DNA from 3 places in the Sporosarcina sp. FSL W7-1349 genome. Region 2 is predicted to be linked to each of the others. Evidence: riboswitches for the same ligand, from Rfam matches in the RefSeq annotation. Region 2 holds a riboswitch; each other region holds the start of a gene.
What was found. A riboswitch is a leader RNA that binds a small molecule or an ion and turns the genes downstream of it on or off. The one in region 2 is predicted to bind S-adenosylmethionine.
Positions count from the first base shown of each region.

Region 1 (7,280 bases), on a different contig from region 2:
GGATGCAGATGGATGAAGGGTCGCAGGATATTGGCGCTGTCGTCGCCTTCAACGAAGATAAGCTTGCCGACGCTCAGTAACAGCAAAAATTAGACCAACTCCAGCAACAAATTGATGAATTGAAACAAGGGAATGGGGCACAGGAAGATTCCATCGACACGCTGAATAAACTATTGGAAACGTTGATCGATCGTTTGGGGAAAGAGGAAGGGGTCAATTGAAAAAAGCAAGCCGGACTCATAGAAATTGTCCGGCCTGCCGAAAACAAGCACATGCTAATGGATACTCTTTGATCACTTATGAAAACAAACCGAGTTTCTCAATCCGGGATATGGCTTCCCTGATTCTGTCTTCACTTTCCAATAAACCGACACGGACATAGCCTTCTCCGTGCTCCCCGAACCCATTGCCCGGCGAGACGGCGACATCAGCTTTGGAAAGAAGAAGATCTGCGAATTGCTCACTTGTGTAGCCTTCCGGAATCGGCAACCAGCCGAAGAACGAGCCTGTCGGCGGTGTAACATCCCATCCGATCCGCCGGCATTCTGCAACGAGGACATCTCGTCGGCTTTCATAGAGTGCCACCAGATCGTCTACACATTGCTGGCTTTCCGTCAATGCTGTGATAGCAGCCCGTTGGACGGCAGGGAAAACGCTCGTGAATAAATGATCTTGCAATAAGTTGATCGCTTCCACGATTTCCGCATTCCCAATTGCAAATCCGACTCTCCAGCCTGCCATATTGTACATTTTGGATAGCGAAAGCATCTCGATGCCGACGTCTTTCGCTCCTTCTGCCTGCAGGTAGCTGATCGGTTTCTTTCCGTCAAACCCGATGGAACCGTAGGCAAAATCATTCAACACGTAAATGTCATGTTCCTTGGCAAATGCGACCGTTTCCTCAAAAAACGGGAGGGTGGCAGTCACGCCTGTCGGGTTGCTCGGGTAGTTCAAATACATCAATTTCGCTTCTTGTTTTTGACGGTCGGACAAGTTGCTGAAATCCGGGAAGAAGCCGTTTTTTTCGAGAAGCGGCATCGTTTCATAGCGAATGCCCGCCAAGCTCACACCCGACAGATAGTCCGGGTAGCCTGGGTCGGGAAGGAGCAATAATTCCCCTTCATTCATGATGGCAAGCGGTAATTCGACCACTCCGATTTTTGTTCCCCCGAGGACAGCCACTTCGGTTTCCGGGTCGACTGACACATCGAACTCCCGCTTGTAAAAGTCGGCCGCCGCCTGACGGAGTTCCTTCGTTCCCCGGAATGGGGAATAGCCGTGAGTCGCCGGATCTTCCGCCGCTTCCTGCAACGCTTTGACAATATGGGGAGGGGTTGGCTGGTCGGGGTTGCCGCGGCCTAGATTAATAACGTCCCGGCCTTCCGCCTGTGCTGCCTCGACTTTCCCAATTAATTCGGTAAAAAAATGCGGGGGTAATGCTTTCAATCGATTTGAAATCGCCATTCTTTTTCCTCTTTTCTCATTCATTCTATTGAATAGTATACATACAATACGAGACCGCCTGCAATCACATAGAATAATGTCAAAATAACTTGACTCTTTTTTAAAATGGGCTTATGATAAGCCTTGGGTTTCTAAATAAATAACAACTCTTATCCAGAGCGACCGAGGGAAAGGCCCGATGACGTCCAGCAACCCCTTGCAATCAAGGAAGGTGCCAAGTCCTACAGAGTGTAATTTCATTCTGAGAGATAAGCTGATATAGTTCAGTGCTTCTTTCGTTGATGAAATGGAAGAAGTTTTTTATTTTTATTTTTATTCAACGAGTGTTGAATAATAATATAGCCTCCGGCGGATGTCGCAGATTTCGAGCCTCGATTCAAAATCTGAACACAATTACGCCAAGGCGTAATTGATTTGCAGAAAGAGGAGAGCCACATGATCCGGATTGAAAATCTGACAAAAGAATATAGGACGAAGGCTGGCATTGTAAAAGGCGTGGATGATGTCTCCCTCGACATCAATACAGGCGAGATATTCGGCATCGTCGGTTATTCAGGAGCGGGAAAGAGCTCATTACTCCGCTGCATGAATCTGTTAGAAAAACCGACTAAAGGGACCATTTTAGTTAATGATGTAAACTTGGTGAAGCTGAAAGGGAAGAAATTGCGGCAAGCCCGACTAAAAATCGGAATGATCTTCCAGCATTTCTACCTCATCAGCCAGAAGACGGTCTATGAAAATATTGCCTTTGCACTGCAAGCGGCCAAAACTCCGGGAAACCAAGTGGAGGCACGGGTCACCGAATTGCTTGAGATGGTCGGCTTGGCGGATAAACGGGACGTCTATCCCGCTCAGCTAAGCGGCGGACAGAAACAGCGGGTCGGCATTGCCCGAGCGCTCGCTAATAATCCATCCGTATTGCTTTGCGACGAAGCGACATCTGCGCTGGACCCGAACACGACGACATCGATTTTGCGGTTGCTGAAAAAAATCAATCGGGAATTGGGCATCACGATCGTATTGATTACTCATGAAATGAATGTCGTGAAGGAAATTTGCGATCGGATGGCGATTATGCAGGACGGAAAAGTGATCGAAGAAGGACAAGTGTATGACATTTTCTCCGATCCAAAACAGCCGTTGACGAAAGAGTTCATCAGCAGTGTGGTTTCATTTGACGTGCCGCAAGCGATTTTGGAGACATGCACCGGGACATTGGTCAAGGTGAAATTCAAAGGGGACGTCGCCGTGAAGAGCGTCATTTCCGATACGATGCAACATTTCCATGTCAAAGGGAACTTCCTGCACGGCTCTATTGAGTATATTCAAGAAATGCCGCTCGGCACTTTCCTCATGGAGTTGCAGGGTGAACCGAATGAAATCCAGAAAGCGATCGACTTTATGGTCGGACAAGAGGCAAACGTGGAGGTGCTGGAGAAATGATTGATGTGCCACATATCATCGAGATGATGCCCGATATTACGAAAGCATTTGGCGAAACGCTCTATATGATCGGTATTTCGCTGGCCATCGCGGTTATCATCGGGCTTCCTTTGGGTGTTCTGCTCTTCGTCACAGACAAAGGTTTATTCCTTGAAAACCGGCTGATCAATTCCACTTTCGGTTTTGTCGTCAATATGGTGCGGTCAATCCCGTTCATTATATTGCTCGTGGCATTGATTCCATTAACTCAATTGATTGTCGGGAAAATCATCGGCCCGGGCGCGGCTAGTGTCTCCCTTTCGGCAGCGGCCATCCCGTTTTTCGCACGGATTGTCGAAACGTCCATGCGGGAAATCGACAAAGGGGTCATCGAGGCAGCGATCGCTATGGGGGCTTCCCCTTGGATGATCATCCGGAATGTTCTTTTGCCTGAAGCAAAGTCGAGCATTGTCCAAGGGATTACGTTGACAGTCATCAGTCTCGTTGCCTATTCCGCCATGGCGGGATTTGTCGGTGGAGGAGGGATCGGGGACTTGGCGATCCGGTTCGGGTATTACCGATATGACGATTCCATCATGATCGTAACAGTCGCCATACTCATCATATTAGTGCAGTTGATCCAATTTACGGGAGATCGGGTTTCAAAAGCTATAGATAAACGATAATTAGGGAGAGAAGAAGATGAAAAAGTTTTTATTGACTCTATTTGCCGTTGTGCTGGCAGCGGCTCTTGCTGCTTGTGGCGGGAAAGAGAAAGCGGAAAATGCAGATGATTCAGCAGCAACAGAAGAAAGCAAAACATTGACATTCGGTGCTACGGCAGGTCCATATAGTGATATGTTGAAAAAAGCAATCATTCCGGGCCTTGAAGAAAAAGGCTATAAAGTGGAAGTTACAGAATTCAGTGACTATATCCAGCCGAACAATGCGTTGAACAGCGGCGATATCGATGCGAACCTATTCCAGCATATCGTCTACCTGGAAAACTTTGCTCAAGAAAACAATATGGATTTGACGGATTTGATTGTCGTCCCGACTGCTCCACTCGGCATTTACTCAAACAAATACAAATCATTGGATGAAATCGAAGATGGGGCTTCCATCACGATTCCTAACGACCCTGTCAATGCGGCGAGAACATTGATCGTGCTGGAAGCGAACGGTCTTGTCAAAATGAATCCGGATATCGAACCGTTGAAAGCATCTGAAAAAGATGTCGTCGAAAACCCGAAAAACTTGGTCATCCAGCCACTCGAGGCAGGACAATTGCCACGTTCTGTGGATAGTGCCGATCTTGCAGCTGTTCCAGGAAACTTTGCGATAGCTGCTAACATGAACTTGTTAGATGCGCTTGCATTGGAAGAAATGCCAGACCAATTTCGTAACGTGGTCGCTGTGAAAACAGAAAACCAAGACAAGCAATTTGCCAAAGACATCATCGAAGTGATCGAATCGGATAAATTCGAAGAAGTGATTGACTCCGATTTCCAAGGATTCGGGAAACCGGCTTGGATGCAGCAATAATCTGACCTAAAAGCCCGCATCTTGCATAACAACAAGGAAACCATCCCCTTCCTGATCGGAGGCGGATGGTTTTTCTATGGTCAAACATATCGGAAATGGAGAAAATATAGTATACTGACTCATGGATGTTAGAGGACTGTACATAACGTGCACCATTTTTATCCATATTTTTACGGAAGAGTGGACGAGAATAGGAGAGCGACTAGATGATGAAAAGAACCGTATTATCACTGATTGCGATTATGCTAGTAGCGCTATTGGGCGCATGCAGCGGTAAAAACGCTGCGGGGGATGACAAGACGTTGCTCATCGGCACGTCCGGTGGGACGTTTAATTTCCTATTGAAAAGGGCGATTATCCCGGAGCTTGAAAAGAAGGGCTACCAAGTTAGTTTTTTTGAATACCAAGATATCGATGAGTTGAATGGAGATTTGCTGGAAGGCGAAATCGACTTGAATCTGTTCCAACATCAAGCCTATCTGGAACAACTTAAACAAGAACAGGACCTCCCGCTTTCTGAATTGATTGCGGTCCCAACCGAGCCAATCGGCCTGTTTTCCGAAGTGTACGATACATTGGATGACATAGAAGAAGGGGCAATCCTTACAGTCCCGAACGATCCGGTAAATCTTCCGGTAGCTTTGAATATGCTCCAGGAGGCTGATTTGATTACCTTGAATCCTGCAGTTGACGTAGCAGTGGCGACAGAGGCTGATATTGTGGAAAATCCGAAAAACCTACGGATCCAACCGATTTTGGAAAAACAATTGCCCGCTGCTTTGCAAAGTGCTGAATTGTCGGTGATTCCGATCGCTACTGCGTTGACGATCGACCTGGCTCCGACGGACGCGTTAGCGCTGGAAGAGGTTCCGGATTCATTTCAGACCATCTTTGTTGTCGCAACGGAAAATGAAGACAAGCCATTCGCTAAAGATTTGGTTGAAGTTATCAATTCCAAGGAATTCGCTGATGTGATGAAACCGGAAGAGATCTACTATGTGGAGAAGAAGGAAGAGTGAAAAAAGCAGGGACGGAATCCAATTCCATCCCTGCTTTTTCATCTCTAATTATGCTTCGATCTGCTCAGTCAGCTGAATCAACTCATCGATCAGACTGCCGATATAAGCAATTGTCTTTTTCAATGGCTCCTCCGTTGTAATATCGACTCCTGCCATCCGGGAAAGCTCGGCCGGTGTCTTCGTCCCTCCTGCTTTCAAGACGTTCAGCCAATCGTCCACAGCTGGCTGTCCTTCTTGTAAGATGCGCTCGGACACTTGCGTCGAAATCGTCAGGCCAGCACTGTACGTGTACGGATAGAGTCCCATATAGTAATGCGGCTGTCTCATCCAGGTCAGTTCGGCCCCTTCATTGATAATGACAGCATCGCCCCAGAATTCTTCCAGCACCCCGCGTTTGAAATTATTCAAAATCGTAGCGTTGACATTACCCCCTTCATCGACCCGCTCATAGACTTTCCGTTGATAGGCAGCCTCCAGCAAATGGGTGACAAAGTTATGGTAATACGTCCGGGATACGATCGACGAGATGACCCATCTCTTGAATTTCGGATCATCGGAGTTTTTCAGCAGATGGTTGGCCATCAGCATTTCATTCAAAGTGGAGGGCGCTTCGATGAAATAGAGTGACGGGTCTGCATTGAAAATGTTCTGTTCGCTGTTTGTATAATGGAAATGCCCCGCATGTCCCAATTCATGGGCAAGGACGAAGACATCTTCCATACTTCCTGTCCAGGAAATTAAAATATAGGAATGGTTCCCATACGGACTGGAACAAAAAGCGCCTGTCGACTTGCCAAGATTTTGTGCATAATCGATCCAACGTTCTTCATAAGCTTTATCCACCATGGCCGCATAGTCTTTTCCCATGATGGAGAGGGCGTCATCCATATACCGTTTCGACTCTTCGAATGTTATTTTTGGTTCATACGTCGGATCAAGCGGAATTTTCAAATCCGCGAATGTCATCGTATCCAAGCCATGGACCTTTTGCAGCAGTTTGGCGTATTTCCGCATATGGGGCGCCAGTTCCTCCATGATCAGATCGATCTGCCGATTGTACATCGAGCGGTCCACTTCCTGATCCATCAGTAAGTAATCGAAGATGTTCTCATAGCCGCGCAAGTCGGAAGTCGTCTTTTCCATTTGGACATGCATATCGTATGTTTTGGCAGTCGTATGTTGATATTCTTTTAATTTGGCTGAAAAAGCATCAAAGGCGGCCCGGCGTTTTGCCGTGTCGGGTTCTGATTCCCAACCGCCTTCAAAAGTGACGTAGCTCAGAGGATACGGTTCGCCGCCTACTACGAAATCATCGAATGTCATATCGACCAGCTTTGTCACATTGTACAATCCGTAGGGCGCGTTGAAAGTGGCCGAAAAGGCAGCCAATGTCTTCTCCGCCTCTGGATGCAGTTGATGTGGTTTTTTCCGGATGATTTGATTTAGATATCTTGCATGGCCTTCGGATTGAGCGGCGGCTTCTTGTAACGTTTCAGCCGGCAAAGCGGATAATTCGCTGGAGACAAAGGATAGGGTCTCGCTCAACTTAGCTGCAAATGTCCCGAATCTGCTTTCCCGCAGCTGAGCATTATCGTCGGTCTGATCCACACTAGAAGCCAAGCTGGCATAGGTGGCTGCGGGTATGAATTTTTCCATGATGCCACGATACTTGCCCAAGGCTTCGTTGATAATAGTTGGATTATCGATCTGCCCCTCGAATTGCTCCGCAAATCGACCGACTTCCTGTTCCAAATTGGCAATCGCCTGTTCATAATCTTCTTCTGTTTTGAATAAATCCGCTAAATTCCATGTTTCCTTCTCATTCACTTC
Region 1 covers NZ_JBBOOK010000001.1:95,407-102,686, forward strand. Annotated here, with positions in the region: gene MKY41_RS00515 (hypothetical protein) at 1-86, opposite strand, end outside; gene MKY41_RS00520 (pyridoxal phosphate-dependent aminotransferase) at 298-1,464, opposite strand; SAM riboswitch class I at 1,611-1,719, shown strand; gene MKY41_RS00525 (methionine ABC transporter ATP-binding protein) at 1,900-2,907, shown strand; gene MKY41_RS00530 (methionine ABC transporter permease) at 2,904-3,572, shown strand; gene MKY41_RS00535 (MetQ/NlpA family ABC transporter substrate-binding protein) at 3,589-4,431, shown strand; gene MKY41_RS00540 (MetQ/NlpA family ABC transporter substrate-binding protein) at 4,638-5,450, shown strand; gene pepF (oligoendopeptidase F) at 5,499-7,280, opposite strand, start outside.
Region 1: linked by a shared signal. The riboswitch ahead of MKY41_RS00525 (methionine ABC transporter ATP-binding protein) and the one ahead of MKY41_RS19600 (methionine ABC transporter ATP-binding protein) in region 2 are both predicted to bind S-adenosylmethionine.

Region 2 (7,280 bases):
GGCTATCAACCGCCGAAACGTGAAAAGATACCGGTCACGGGAGCTTCGGGCTACGCAACGATGGTACTCGGGGCTGAAACGATGAAGCTTTCCGGTTTCATCAGCGACCATGATTTCAAGATTGCCAAGAAGCTGGCGTTCGTATTGGCAGGAGGGAAAGTGCCATTCGGAACGCTAGTCGACGAACAATATATGTTGGATCTCGAGCGGGAAGCATTCTTAAGTTTGGTAGCGGAACCGAAGTCGCAACAACGGATGCAGCATATGCTCGTAAAAGGAAAACCACTGCGTAACTAACCTAATCCAGCAGGATTCAAATCCCTGGAATAGAGTATTTCACAACTAATATTGCGAGGGTGCCTTAATTTCTGCAAAAGGCGCAGAAATACGGCAAATCGAACCCTTCGTTGTTCGATTCGTAACTAACCTAATCCAGCAGGATTCAAATCCCTGGAATAGAGTATTTCACAACTAATATTGCGAGGGTGCCTTAATTTCTGCAAAAGGCGCAGAAATACGGCAAATCGAACCCTTCGTTGTTCGATTCGTAACTAACCTAATCCAGCAGGATTCAAATCCCTGGAATAGAGTATTTCACAACTAATATTGCGAGGGTGCCTTAATTTCTGCAAAAGGCGCAGAAATACGGCAAATCGAACCCTTCGTTGTTCGATTCGTAACTAACCTAATCCAGCAGGATTCAAATCCTTGGAATAGAGTATTTCACAACTAATATTGCGAGGGTGCCTTAATTTCTGCAAAAGGCGCAGAAATTAAGGCAAATCGAACCCTTCGTTGTTCGATTCGTAACTAATGGGAATAGAGGAGGAGTTTCGATGCGTGAAGCAGTTATTGTAGCAGGGGCCCGGACACCGGTCGGAAAATCCGGCAAAGGATCGTTAGCGACCGTCCGCCCGGATGATTTAGGGGCGATAGCAGTAAAAGAAACATTGAAACGGGCGGGCGGTTATGATGGACCGATCGATGACGTCATCATCGGTTGTGCCATGCCCGAAGCGGAGCAGGGAATGAATGTGGCGCGGCTCATCGGGGCGTTGGCAGGCCTTCCCGATTCCACTCCAGCCATTACGGTGAATCGGTTCTGTTCCTCGGGATTGCAAACGATTGCCTATGCGGCAGAGCGGATCATGATCGGTTCATCGCAAGCAATCATCGCAGGCGGTGCGGAATCGATGAGTATGGTGCCGATGGTCGGGAATACGTTACGGCTCAATGCGAAGCTGGTGGAAACTGCTCCGGAGTATTATATGGGGATGGGCCATACCGCAGAGCAAGTGGCGATGAAATATGGAGTCAGCCGTGAAGACCAGGATGCATTTGCTGTCCGTTCCCACGAAAGGGCGGCCGCTGCAATTGCAGCCGGAAAATTCGACGCCGGCATCGTGCCGGTCGAAGTGACTCGGCATTCATTCACGGATGATGGCAAGCTGAAAGAAGATACATTCATGTTCTCGATGGATGAAGGGGTCCGTCCTGGCACCAATATGGAAACGTTGGCCAAATTGCGCCCGGTCTTTTCAGTAACGGGCTCGGTCACTGCGGGGAACTCCTCGCAAACTTCGGATGGCGCAGGTTCCGTCCTGGTGATGGACCGGGAAGTGGCGGAAGCGCAAGGGTTGCAACCGATCGCCAAATTCCGCTCGTTTGCAGTGGGAGGCGTCCCGCCAGAAGTGATGGGGATCGGCCCGATTGTCGCAGTGCCGAAAGCGCTCGAAATCGCAGGACTTCAACAGGAAGACATCGACCTTTGGGAGCTGAACGAAGCATTCGCATCCCAATCCTTGCAAGTCATCCGGCATCTCGGTCTGGATATGGATAAAGTCAACGTCAATGGCGGGGCAATCGCCCTGGGCCATCCACTCGGCGCATCTGGCTCCATCCTGACCGTGCGTCTATTAGATGAACTGAAACGGCAGGGGAAACAATTCGGCGTCGTCACAATGTGCATCGGTGGCGGCATGGGCGCAGCAGGCGTCTTTGAAATGCTATAAGACCATACCATATAAGGAGGAAACGGAGATGACTAAAATGCACACAAATGATTTGATCAAAGGCGGGGCCTTTTTAATTGAGGATATGGAAGCGGAGCGCGTCTTTACTCCGGAAGATTTCACAGATGAACAAAAAATGATCGCAAAGACAACGGAAGACTATGTGAAAAACGAAGTGCTCCCCGTGGTGGAGAAATTAGAAAACCATGAATTTGAGCATTCCGTCCGGCTGCTCCGTTCGGCTGGGGACCTTGGATTGCTCGGAGCGGACGTACCGGAAGAATATGATGGTCTTGGGCTCGATAAGATTTCTTCCGCGCTAATTGCGGAAAAGATATCCGTTGCGGGCGGCTTCTCCATCACACACGGAGCGCACGTCGGAATCGGGACATTGCCGATCGTCCTGTTCGGTAATGAAGAACAGAAGAAAAAATACTTGCCGAACTCGGTGACGGGGGAGAAAATCTCCGCCTATGCCTTGACGGAACCAGGCTCCGGTTCAGACGCATTAGGTGCTAAGACAACAGCAAAATTGAATGAAGCGGGAACGCATTATATTTTAAATGGGGAAAAGCAGTGGATTACGAATGCCGGGTTTGCGGACGTGTTCGTCGTCTACGCAAAAATCGATGGGGATAAGTTCTCTGCGTTTATCGTGGAAAGAGAATTCCCGGGCGTTTCCGTCGGGGCGGAAGAAAAGAAAATGGGAATCAAATCATCCTCCACACGGACGCTCATTTTGGAAGACGCCGAAGTACCGGTGGAAAACCTGCTCGGCGAAATCGGCCGGGGGCATGTCATTGCCTTCAACATTCTGAACATCGGTCGTTATAAATTAGGAGTCGGCACGGTCGGCGGTTCGAAACGTGCATTGGAGCTTGCCATCACTTATGCTAACCAGCGGAAGCAATTCAACACGCCGATCTCCTCTTTCAATCTGACGAAAGAGAAACTGGCGACAATGGCATCGAAGCTTTACGCAACAGAAAGTTTGATTTACCGTACAGTTGGATATTTCGAGGAGCGCAATAGCCAAATGACGCCGGAACAGCAGAAAGACGGCAAAGCCGTGGCCGCTTCCATCGCGGAATATGCTATCGAATGTTCCATCAATAAAGTAGTCGGATCTGAAGTGCTCGATTATATCGTCGACGAAGCAGTCCAGCTGCATGGCGGCTACGGTTTCATGCAGGAGTATGAAGTGGAACGCATTTATCGCGACTCCCGTATCAACCGGATTTTCGAAGGGACAAATGAAATAAACCGGATGATCGTCCCGGGTACGTTTTTGAAGAAGGCGATGAAAGGTGAGTTGCCTTTATTGCAAAAAGCACAAGGCTTGCAAGAAGAACTTCTCATGACGATGCCAGATGAGATTGGCGAAGAGGCATTGGCTCAAGAGAAAGTGCTTGTAAAAAATGCCAAGAAAATTGGCCTGTTGGCAGCGGGGATGGCGGCACAACGTTTTGGAACGAAACTCGATACGGAGCAGGAACTGCTTGTGAACATTGCAGATATTGCTAACAACCTATTCGCCATGGAATCCGCGTTGCTCCGCGCAGAAAAAGCGGTTGCGAAGAACGGGGAAGAGAAGGAGAAGCAAAAAATTCTCTATACGCAAATCTTCTGCCAGGAAGCATTTGAAGCGATCGAGAAAGACGCGAAAGAAACATTATTGGCATCCGTGGAAGGGGATAATCAGCGCATGATGCTATCCGCCCTGCGGAAATTGACCCGCTCGAATCCTTACAACATCATTGCGAAAAAACGGGAAGCGGCGGAAAAGCTGATCGAAGCGGAAAAATATATCGTGTAAGTCGACCTCACTTCAGTGCTCGGGACCTATCCGTTTTTAGGTTCCGGGCGCTTTTTGGTATACTGGAGAAAACGGAGGTGCAAATTCATGGGGCTTACATATTATGGTTATCCGAAATGTGGGACATGCCGAAAGGCGAAAAAGTGGCTGGAAGAGAAGGAATTTCAGTTCAATGAGGTGAACATTGCTGAAAACCCGCCAACGGAAGAAGAATTGCGGAACATTATCGGGCTGTCCGGATTGGAATTAAAAAAATTCTTCAACACGAGCGGGATGAAATATCGGGAGTTGAACTTGAAAGAGAAGTTGCCGACGATGAGCGATGACGAGAAGATCAGCTTGCTGGCATCCGATGGCATGTTGATCAAGCGACCGATCATCGCGAGTGCTGAAAAAGCTACGGTGGGGTTCAAGGAAGAGCAGTTTCAGGACGTCTGGGGAAGCTAATTTCATTTCTTGTCTTTATACAAGGAGTATGTCAAAATTAAATGGAATGAATCTATTGTGGAGGGGTTAGAAATGAGCACACCGAAGGATTTGCGTTATTCTGAAGAACATGAGTGGGTAAAAGATGAAGGCGGTAAATACCGTATCGGAATTACACACTTCGCGCAATCTGAACTAGGCGATATCGTCTTCGTCGAGCTTCCATCCGTGGGAGACGAAGTGAAAGCGGACGAGCCGTTCGGCAGTGTGGAATCCGTAAAGACGGTTTCCGAACTTTACGCGCCGATCAGCGGGAAAGTTGTGGAAGTGAACGAAGAATTGGAAGATAGCCCGGAATTGGTGAATGAATCGCCATATGAAGGCGCATGGATGATCGTCGTGGAAGCTTCTGACCCGTCCCAGTTGGATGCGCTGATGACTGCAGAAGCGTACGAAGAAATGACTGTTGGTGAATAATTAGTAGATGACGCCGCCCTCGTGTCGGCGTCTTTGACTTTATTTTCAGTTAAAGCGGTAAAAGAGCGGATCTTTTACTTCCATAAGTGATAAGCTGGTGCCAATACGCCGAAACTAACTTGATTGAAAGCATCCGTTGAAATAGTACGAATCCGGCAGGGGGAATGTGTGCTATGGAAGAGATGAAAATCATCATCGTCGAGGGCGGGTCGGATCGAAAGCGCCTTTTGAAAGTCTTGGCAGAGCCTGTCCAGATCATTTGTACAAACGGCACGGTCAGCACGTATCGACTGGAAGAATTAGTGGAACCTTACGAAGAATACGAGGTCTTTGTATTTTTGGATGCGGACGAATCGGGCGAGAAAATCCGAGCGTTATTCAAACGCGAGTATCCTGAATTCATCCATTTATATACCGACAAAATATATAAGGAAGTCGAGAAAACCCCTTATAAGATATTAGCCACGATTTTACTTGGTGCAGATTTTAAAATCCACCCGGAATTTTTATTTTGAAGGAATGAGGAACAATTGGAAAGTTGGACTCGAGAACAATGGGAAATGCATATGGAGAAGTCACGAATGGCTGTCTATTATTTATATACGCCGATGTGTGGCACCTGTGCCGTTGCCAGCAAGATGATGGAAGTGGTCACAGCCATGAAACCGGATTTACCAATAGGCAAAGCAGATTTGAATTACGAACAGTCTCTGGCACTGGCCTATGAAATCGAAAGTGTTCCCTGTCTTTTGATTCAGAAGGATGGCCGGCTTGAACATAAGATCTATGCTTTCCATTCGGTTCCATATCTTCTTGAGAAAATCAGTTGACAGTTGGAGCGTTCATATGTTAAATTTTGATTTATCATTTGAATAGTTTACTCTTATTATGAGTGGTGGAGGGATAGTGCCCTATGAAGCCCGGCAACCGTCACGCAAGTGAAATGGTGCCAAATCACGCAAAGCGAACGCGCTTTGAAAGATGAGAGATCGGATGGACATTCATTCCTAATGAAAACGTCAAGCCTTTCTGCCGTCTGCGGGAAGGTTTTTTTCTTTATTCAGCGGATGTCATAGATTTTGTAGAGGTGAAAAGATGATTCGGTTATCAGATGTCAATAAAGAGTTTGGCACCGGTTCAACTCGTATTCGAGCGGTGGATTCCGTGTCGCTTGAAATTGCGGATGGAGAAATTTTCGGTATCATCGGCTATAGTGGAGCCGGGAAAAGTACCATGATCCGTCTGCTGAACGGCCTCGAGATGCCGACCAGTGGGAATGTCTTCATAGGCGGTCGGGAAATGTCGGCAATTCAAGGCAAAGAGTTGAGAGAGGCACGGCAAAAGGTAAGTATGATTTTCCAACATTTCAACTTGCTCTGGTCTCGGACGGTTAAAGAGAATATAGCGTTCCCGCTTGAAATCGCAGGGGTCCGAAAAGGGGATCGCGAACGGAAAGTGAAGGAACTGATTGATCTGGTAGGGTTGACAGGTCGGGAAAATGCCTATCCCTCCGAATTATCAGGTGGTCAAAAACAGCGTGTCGGTATAGCCCGTGCACTTGCCAATGATCCTGAGGTGCTCCTATGTGATGAAGCGACATCTGCTCTCGATCCGGAAACGACAGATTCCATTTTGGATCTGTTAACGAGCATTAATGAGCGGTTAGGGCTGACGATTGTCCTGATTACTCATGAAATGCACGTCATTCGGAAAATTTGCCATCGGGTGGCTGTCATGGAATCAGGGAAGATTGTTGAGATGGGGAACGTCCTGGATGTTTTCCAGTCGCCGCAGGCTGAAATCACCAAACGTTTCGTTTCCCAACTAACGGAGCCGGCCGATGCAAAGCAAGCTTTACGTCATATGAAGAAAGAGATTCCAGCTGGTGAACTGATTAAACTGGTCTTCGTTGGAGAACGGACGGAACAGCCGGTCCTCGCCAGTCTCATCCGAAAGTTTCCGATTGAAGTCAATATTGTGCAAGGCAATATTTCTACGACGCGAGGCGGAGCTTATGGGACACTGATCCTCCAGTTTGTTGGTGAGAAGAAGCCGATTGCCGAGGCGATTCACTATCTTCATGAGCAAGGTGTTCAGACGGAGGTGATCGGCAATGATTGAAGAAATGTTTCCAAATGTGAAATGGGACAAAATGTGGGAAGCGACTATGGAGACTATGTATATGTCAGCCATTTCAACGTTTTTCACATTTGTTTTCGGGATTGCGCTCGGCGTGTTGCTGTTTTTATCAAGTCCTGGGCAGCTATGGAAAAATAGAGCAGTCAACGTCGTGACGGGCGCATTCGTTAATATATTCCGCTCGATTCCCTTCATCATCCTGATCATATTGCTAATCCCATTTACTACTTTACTCGTCGGCACGATGCGTGGGCCGAATGCAGCGTTGCCGGCTTTGATCATCGGGGCCGCACCGTTTTATGGCAGAATGGTGTTGATCGCCTTACAGGAAATCGATAAAGGCGTCATTGAAGCTGCCAAGTCGATGGGTGCAAAAACAAGGACGATCATCTTTAAAGTGCTACTGCCGG
Region 2 covers NZ_JBBOOK010000003.1:217,973-225,252, forward strand. Annotated here, with positions in the region: gene MKY41_RS19565 (3-hydroxyacyl-CoA dehydrogenase/enoyl-CoA hydratase family protein) at 1-297, shown strand, start outside; gene MKY41_RS19570 (acetyl-CoA C-acetyltransferase) at 837-2,012, shown strand; gene MKY41_RS19575 (acyl-CoA dehydrogenase family protein) at 2,041-3,828, shown strand; gene MKY41_RS19580 (arsenate reductase family protein) at 3,916-4,275, shown strand; gene gcvH (glycine cleavage system protein GcvH) at 4,348-4,731, shown strand; gene MKY41_RS19590 (toprim domain-containing protein) at 4,905-5,246, shown strand; gene MKY41_RS19595 (thioredoxin family protein) at 5,262-5,561, shown strand; SAM riboswitch class I at 5,612-5,719, shown strand; gene MKY41_RS19600 (methionine ABC transporter ATP-binding protein) at 5,827-6,852, shown strand; gene MKY41_RS19605 (methionine ABC transporter permease) at 6,845-7,280, shown strand, end outside.

Region 3 (7,280 bases), on a different contig from region 2:
AGTGGTCAAGAAAGAAATCGGTTCCGTACGGATTGTCGTAAACGGAGCAGGTGCAGCAGGAGTTGCGATCATCAAGCTTCTTCTCAACCTTGGCTTCAAAGATATCATCATTTGTGATTCAAAAGGGATCATCTATAAAGGCCGGCCAAATGATATGAATCCGGTCAAACATGAAATTGCCGAAATTACCAATCCTCGCCAATTGACCGGCTCTTTGCGGGATGCAATGGAAGGTGCGGACGTCTTTATCGGTGTGTCCGTCGCCAATATTTTGACGAAAGATTTGATTGACAGCATGAATATAGATCCGATCGTATTCGCCCTTGCCAATCCGCTGCCGGAAATCGCACCGTCTTTGGCGCATGAATATGGCGTGCGGATCATTGCGACAGGACGCTCCGATTATCCGAACCAAGTCAACAATGTCCTCGCATTCCCTGGAATTTTCCGCGGTGCGCTCGACGTGCGCGCGACGGAAATCAACGAAAGCATGAAATTGGCGGCAACGCATGCCATTGCAGACATCATCGACGATTCCGACCTGAGGGACGATTATATCATCCCAGATCCGTTCGATGAGCGGGTTGTCGACAGAGTGGCAAAAGCGGTCGCACAAGCTGCTATGGATTCGGACGTTTCCATCAGCAAACGTTTGCTCTTGAAAAATTAATCCGAACTTCGAAGCAACAAAAAAGCCGTGAACATTGAAGTTTACGGCTTTTTCTTCTCTCATTACCCATCACCCATATCAACATGAAGTGATCCATCTGATTGGATCTCCGCATAAAAAACTTGGTCTATCTGACCGATCCCTTGCTTCTTTAACTGCTCGGTCAGCCATTCCTCGGTCAAATTCAGTTCTTTCAGGTTTTCGGGAATCAATTGATAATCGGAAATGATTTCTGTTGGAACATACTTCGGTTGTGGTGCGGGTGCCTTGACGTCTTTTTTAGTTGCAGGTTCCAGATCGCTTTTCTTCATGACACTTAACTGACCATTCGGCTCCAAGATTGCATATTGCACATCCTTTAACGAAAAGATGTTTTGTTCCCGTAACATCATGTTCAAATCGTTCAGATGAAGGCGCGTCTTCTCAAGGGACACCTTCAACAACTTTCCGTCCCGAATGATGATGGTCGGCTTATCATCGAAAAGGACCCTCGCTTTTTTCGATTTGAATGCAATATAATTAGTCAGTATTGTCAAGACCGCCCACCAAATCATTGCGACCATCCCATCTAAGAACGGCATCTTCGATTCTCCCGCGATATCCGCCGCAATCGACCCGATGGTGATTCCGGTTACGTAGTGGAAAAAGGTCAATTGGGAAATCTGCTTCTTCCCCATAAACCGGGCAAGGATCAGCAACACGATAAATGTCAATGTCGTTCGAATGATCATTTCCCAAAAATCCAGCTTCAACATATCCTCCATCTCTGCATGCACCTCCAGCTAGCTATCCGAAGTGTCTCACTAAACGGGGCGAGGTATACATGCTATAAGATGGCTCCCTTTACTCCTGATCGTCTTGGATATCGTTCTTTTTGTATAACGTCAAGGAACGTTCGCTGCCTTGAGCTAACTGTTTGGAGGACGGTGAGCCGGCTTCTATTTTTTCTGCAAGAAAGTGGGTTCTTTCGAAAAAGATGGATCGCAAATGATCCAATCTCCTCATGATTTTATCAATGAGGCCTTCTTGGTTGTCCAACCGTTGCATCACTTCTTGTTGTGCACTCTCATAATCCGCTTTCCACTCCACCATCCGATGCTGGGCTTCCGTTTGCTCCCCTAACCGGTTTACCAATTCCTTATTCAGTTGTTCCAGATGATCCAATCGTTCTTTCATTTCTTCTACTGCTTTCCAGATTGGGAACCATTGCTGCTCTATGGATTGCTGGAATTCTGCCTGCAAGCGAATATGTTCTAGCTTGATTTTATTGAAAAGCCCAAGCATCTCTTCCCTCATTGCCTCGTCTTGCTCCTCCTGATGCCGCTTGGCAAATGACTGTTCCTCTATCAGTTGATGCTGAATCGCTTGCATCCGTCTTTGCTGACGAAGCACATTTTCCAATGCGGAGCGCTGTTGCCTGAATATCGACTGCTGTTCTTCCTTCCAATCAGTGAGGAAATCCTTTTTGAACGAGTCCTGATTCAGCCCTTCCATGCTTCCGTTATTCCGATAGATGGCGGAATGATGATCGGTGTTCATATATAAGCCCATATGACCCTCCCTTTCTTACTTATCTTATGCCTTGTAAAGAATTTAGCTACTTGAAATCAAATCCTATAAGTTTAGTGGTATTATAAAAAGAGAAGGTCATGAGGAGTGTATAGAAATGGAAACATTCATCAAAACGGAGAAGCAGAAAAAGCTTTTACATAAGATCAATGAACTGAAACCTCGTTTTAAAGAAAGAGAACCACAATTGGATGCGCTCGGTTCTTTCCCCTATGAGGACTTCCAAGATTTGAAGAAAATCGATTATCATCGGCTAACTTTGCCAAAAGAGTACGGCGGCCAAGGATTGGGCTTGTATGAATATATTTTAGCCCAAGAAGCGATTTCAGAAGGCAGCGGATCGACTGGTCTGTCGATCGGTTGGCATAATGGGATCATTCTGCAATACGTCGAAAATCGGCATTGGGACGAGGAAGCCGCAGATTGGCTCTTGAAGGAGATTGGAAAAGGAGCGCTCATCAATACGGCAGCTTCCGAAAACAATGCTGGGAGCCCGTTGCGCGGCGCACTGCCGACCACGACTGTCAAAGCAGCTGGAGATGAATTGATTGTCCATGGGGAGAAGACTTACACTTCGGTCTCCCCCGTTCTCGATTACTTCCTTGTGACAGCGACCAACGAAAACGACGAGGTGGATCTGATCATCATTCCTCGCCATGCTCCTGGCGTGTCGATCAAAGAGACATGGGATATGCTGGCGATGCGCGGCACGGCTAGCCATAACCTGGTATTAGACAATGTGAAGGTGCCGGTGTCCAACATCCTTCAGCGTAACTCATTGAAGAAGCCGGAAAACAAAGGATGGCTACTCCATATTCCCTCATGTTATATCGGGATAGCAACAGCTGCCAGATCGCATGCGTTGGAATTTGCCACTTCCTATGTCCCGACGTCCTTAGGCAAGCCGATTGCCGAAGCACCGAACATCAAGCAGCTAATCGGCGAAATGGAGCTGGAACTGGCAACGGCACGCCATCTTCTTTACGGTACGATTGAGCGCTATGAACAGGCAAAGGACCGTTCCCATTTCGACGAGGCGCTCAGTGTTACGAAAGTGGCCGTCACCAACGCAGCGATCCAAGTCGTGGACAAGGCGATGCGCATTGTCGGATCCCGCGCATTATCCGAATCCAATCCGATGCACCGGTATTATTTGAACGTACGGGCAGGTCTTTATAATCCACCGATGGAAGACATGGAAAAGACGAAACTCGCTCAACAGGCGATTCAAAAGTTCTTAAGTAAATGAAAAAACGCCTCGCCAATCGACAGATCGGCGAGGGACAGCCCTTAATTCCATTCGTAAGGGGTTTGTTGGTAAACATAGTAGTTCAGCCAATTGGAAAACAAAAGATGTGTATGGGAGCGCCAGGAGTTGACCGGGCTTGCATTCACATCGTCGTTCGGGAAATAGTTTTCAGGCAGTGCAATATCGATGCCTTTTTGCAAATCACGCTCGTACTCTTCAGCCAACGTCGTGGCGTCGTATTCCAGGTGGCCGGTAATCATAATATGCTTTTCATCTTTGGAAATGATAATAAAGGCTCCTGCATCGTCCGATTTGGCCAATAGGATTAAACGTGGATCGTTTTCGATATCTTCCAGAGCCACTTCCGTATAACGGGAATGCGGTGCTTTGAATTCATCATTGAATCCGCGGGCCAGATTGATCGTAGGATCGGTCAACGTATGATCGTAGACCCCGGAGCACTTATGAGGAAGCTCATGCTTATTAATGCCGTAATGATGGTATAACGCGGCTTGGGCCCCCCAACAGATATGGAGCACGGAAGTGACATTGTCCTTCGACCAGTCCATGATCGTTTTCAATTCTTCCCAATAATTCACATCTTCGAATTCCAAATGTTCGATAGGGGCACCCGTGATGATCATTCCGTCAAAACGGCGGTTTTTTACTTCATCGAATGTTTGATAGAAGGCGTCTAAATGGAATTTGCTCGTATTCTTCGATTCATGTGTAGCCATCGTCATGAACGTAATATTCACCTGCAACGGCGTATTTCCCAACAGCCGTAGGAGCTGTAATTCGGTCTTCTCCTTTTCCGGCATCAAGTTCAAGATTATAATATTCAACGGACGAATATCTTGTGAAACGGCCCGGTCCTCGTCCATGACAAAGATTTTTTCTTCTTTCAGTAATTCGCCTGCCGGCAAGTGTTTCGGAATATTAATCGGCATAACCCATCTCTCCCTTTTCATAATATCTACTCAATTACGCCTCGGTGTAAATACGTCCAAATTTTGATTGGCCTTCATTTCTGCGTTCTTTACGGCAATTTAGAAACTGGACGTCGAGTCCTTTAGTTGCCAACCTTAACTCATTTCAAAATCTTTGACATACGCCGGAGGCCCTTAACTGAAATCAGCCAGCTGACATTAGTTAAAATCAAATACAGAAAACCCTCTTTTCTATATGATAAGAAAAGAGGGTTTTGTCATTCGCTCTGTTCTTATCTCTCAAGAATTCAATCTTGATGGAAGTAGCACCTTTCTCACGGAGTGGAGGTTGCTGAAGCGTCATCGGGCCAGGTCCCTCAGCTTCTCTTGATAAGAATATTTGATTGTATTGTTTAGGCTATCCTTAATTATACTATTAAAAACTGGAAAGTAAACGTCCTTTTCTCTGAGTTTAGAATCTTCTGCTTGATACCCGATAATTTCTGTTATAGGACTTTTTCTTATTTCTGGCGTTTTTTTTATTTTCCAGTACAATGAAGATAAGTTATATAAAAAATAGAAGTAAAGGAGAATTCAACTATATGCGAAGTTTAGGTATTGTGAGAAAGGTAGACCAGTTGGGCCGCATCGTCATTCCAAAAGAATTACGAAATACGTTGCAACTAGGTACAGGGACTCCGATGGAGATTTTTGTGGATGAGGATATGATCCTATTACGCAAATACACAATCAGTGAAGCCTGTGCTGTAACAGGTGAAGTGACTCCGGAAAACAAGATGTATTCCAACGGCATGTACTTGAGTCCGAAAGGCGCCCAGATTCTTCTGGACGAAATTGCACAGAATCAATAATCGTGGAATTATTTTCTATTGAAAACAATCCACTGCTCGTATATAATCAATATACAAGCTGCATTGTTCGTATACACATTAAGTTTTAACCTTTAAGCTGTAAAAGGGAGTTTTATATAAGAACTGGAATGGCAGGCCCGATTTCTTAGGCAATCGGGACAAACAGGAACGTTCTTGCGAACACCCACTTTGAGGAGTGGTGGTTTAAAACTTTCATGATTAACGATACGGCAAAGGCGGCTTTTCTAAAGCTTATTATATCAATGTTTATAAGCAAGCGCCGTCCAAATTGGGCGGTGTTTTTTTGTATTTACAAGAGGATTGGGGTTAAAACGGGGATAAAATTGTTTCCAAATATCACTACCTTTTGATGAAATATAAGAAAATAGGTAATAAGAGGAGGCTGCCATTGAAACGGCTAGTCATAACAGGCTATAAACAACATGAACTCGGTATTTTCGATGAAAAACACCCCGGCATCCGCTTTGTGAAGAAAGCGATTGAGAAACGGCTGACTTCTTTATTGGATGAGGGACTGGAATGGGTGCTCATCAGCGGACAATTGGGCGTCGAGACATGGGCGGCGGAGGTCGTTCTGGATTTGCAAGAGGAATACCCCGATTTGCATCTCGCCGTCATGCCGCCTTTTTTGGAGCAAGAGAAGAACTGGAACGAGACGAAACAGGAGAAATATCATTCCATCGTCGCCCAAGCCGATTTTTATAAACCACTCACCAATAAACCATATGAAGCGCCGTGGCAATTCATTGAGAAAGATAAGTTTTTCTTGAGGAATTCAGATGGGATGCTGCTTGTGTATGACGAGGAGAATGAGGGATCGCCAAAATTTGTCAAGCGGATGGCGGATCAGTTCGCGGAGAAAACCGGTTATGTAGTACTCTCGATTACGGCGGATGATTTGCAGGTCGTCGCGGAAGAGGAACAGTTGCAGGATATGTACCAAGCTTCCGATTTTGACATGTCGTGAAGCTTGGTTTTTGTTCATTTCTTTGGATTGATCTTATTCTTATTCTCTTTTTTGGCTGCATTGTTCTGCCCGATCACTTGGAGGTCGTCCACGCTTCGGTCATAGCCATATCCGTATTCTTCCCGGTCTTTTTGGTTCTTGTTGTTTTTATTCGCAGTCATTCGTATCACCTCCACTCTGTTAGACTGTTCTCTTCCGGTGCTTTTATGCGAAAAGATTGGATTGCTTGCACTGTTCGACAGTTTGATTGTAAATCAGATCTTTCATTCCATAATAAAAAGCCGAGCTTCGGATCGCTCAGCTTTTGTCTCGTCTTTTCGCGCACGCTTGAATGAAACTGTTGAAGATGCGCAAGGATGGGGCATCTCCCGCCACGGCAAGACGCTCCGGATGCCATTGGACCCCAAGGAGGAAGTTCCCTTCCCGGCCCTCGATCGCTTCCACAATCCCGTCGTTTGAGAACGCGGAAATGCGAAGCGACGCCGCCACTCTTTTTACAGACTGATGATGAAAGGAATTCACTTGGAGAAGAGGTTCCCCAACGATTTCTTCCAGAACACTCCCACTTTCCAGTTTCACTGTATGAGAAGGATGAGATCTCGGGGCTCTTTGGGCATGTTGCAAGACGGGACGATCCATCTGACCTTCCACATCCTGAAATAAATCCCCTCCAAACGCGACATTCAGCAATTGGATACCACGGCATATACCCAAAATTGGTTTATCCGCCGCTTTCATTTGCCCTACTAAGGCGATTTCCATCCGATCACGTGCCGGTGACACTTCCCCAAGCTTCGGATGCGGTTCCTCCCCGTAGCACTGGGGATCGATATCCTTCCCTCCTGTCAGCACCAAACCGTCCAGCAAGGAAGCCGCCTGCTCCGCCTCTTGTTCTACGTCGGCTGGGATGATGAACGGCAGCCCTCCCGCCAGCAAAATGGCAGCCATGTACTCGGGATCGATTTCATGTTTTCCATCGACGTTCATATTCGATGTCAATCCG
Region 3 covers NZ_JBBOOK010000001.1:14,610-21,889, reverse strand. Annotated here, with positions in the region: gene MKY41_RS00130 (NAD(P)-dependent malic enzyme) at 1-670, shown strand, start outside; gene MKY41_RS00125 (DUF421 domain-containing protein) at 733-1,434, opposite strand; gene MKY41_RS00120 (hypothetical protein) at 1,514-2,221, opposite strand; gene MKY41_RS00115 (acyl-CoA dehydrogenase family protein) at 2,337-3,488, shown strand; gene metA (homoserine O-acetyltransferase MetA) at 3,530-4,438, opposite strand; SAM riboswitch class I at 4,708-4,814, opposite strand; gene MKY41_RS00105 (AbrB/MazE/SpoVT family DNA-binding domain-containing protein) at 5,020-5,289, shown strand; RNA gene ssrS (6S RNA) at 5,342-5,536, shown strand; gene MKY41_RS00095 (DUF1273 domain-containing protein) at 5,660-6,277, shown strand; gene MKY41_RS00090 (hypothetical protein) at 6,292-6,438, opposite strand; gene MKY41_RS00085 (gamma-glutamyl-gamma-aminobutyrate hydrolase family protein) at 6,575-7,280, opposite strand, start outside.
Region 3: linked by a shared signal. The riboswitch ahead of metA (homoserine O-acetyltransferase MetA) and the one ahead of MKY41_RS19600 (methionine ABC transporter ATP-binding protein) in region 2 are both predicted to bind S-adenosylmethionine.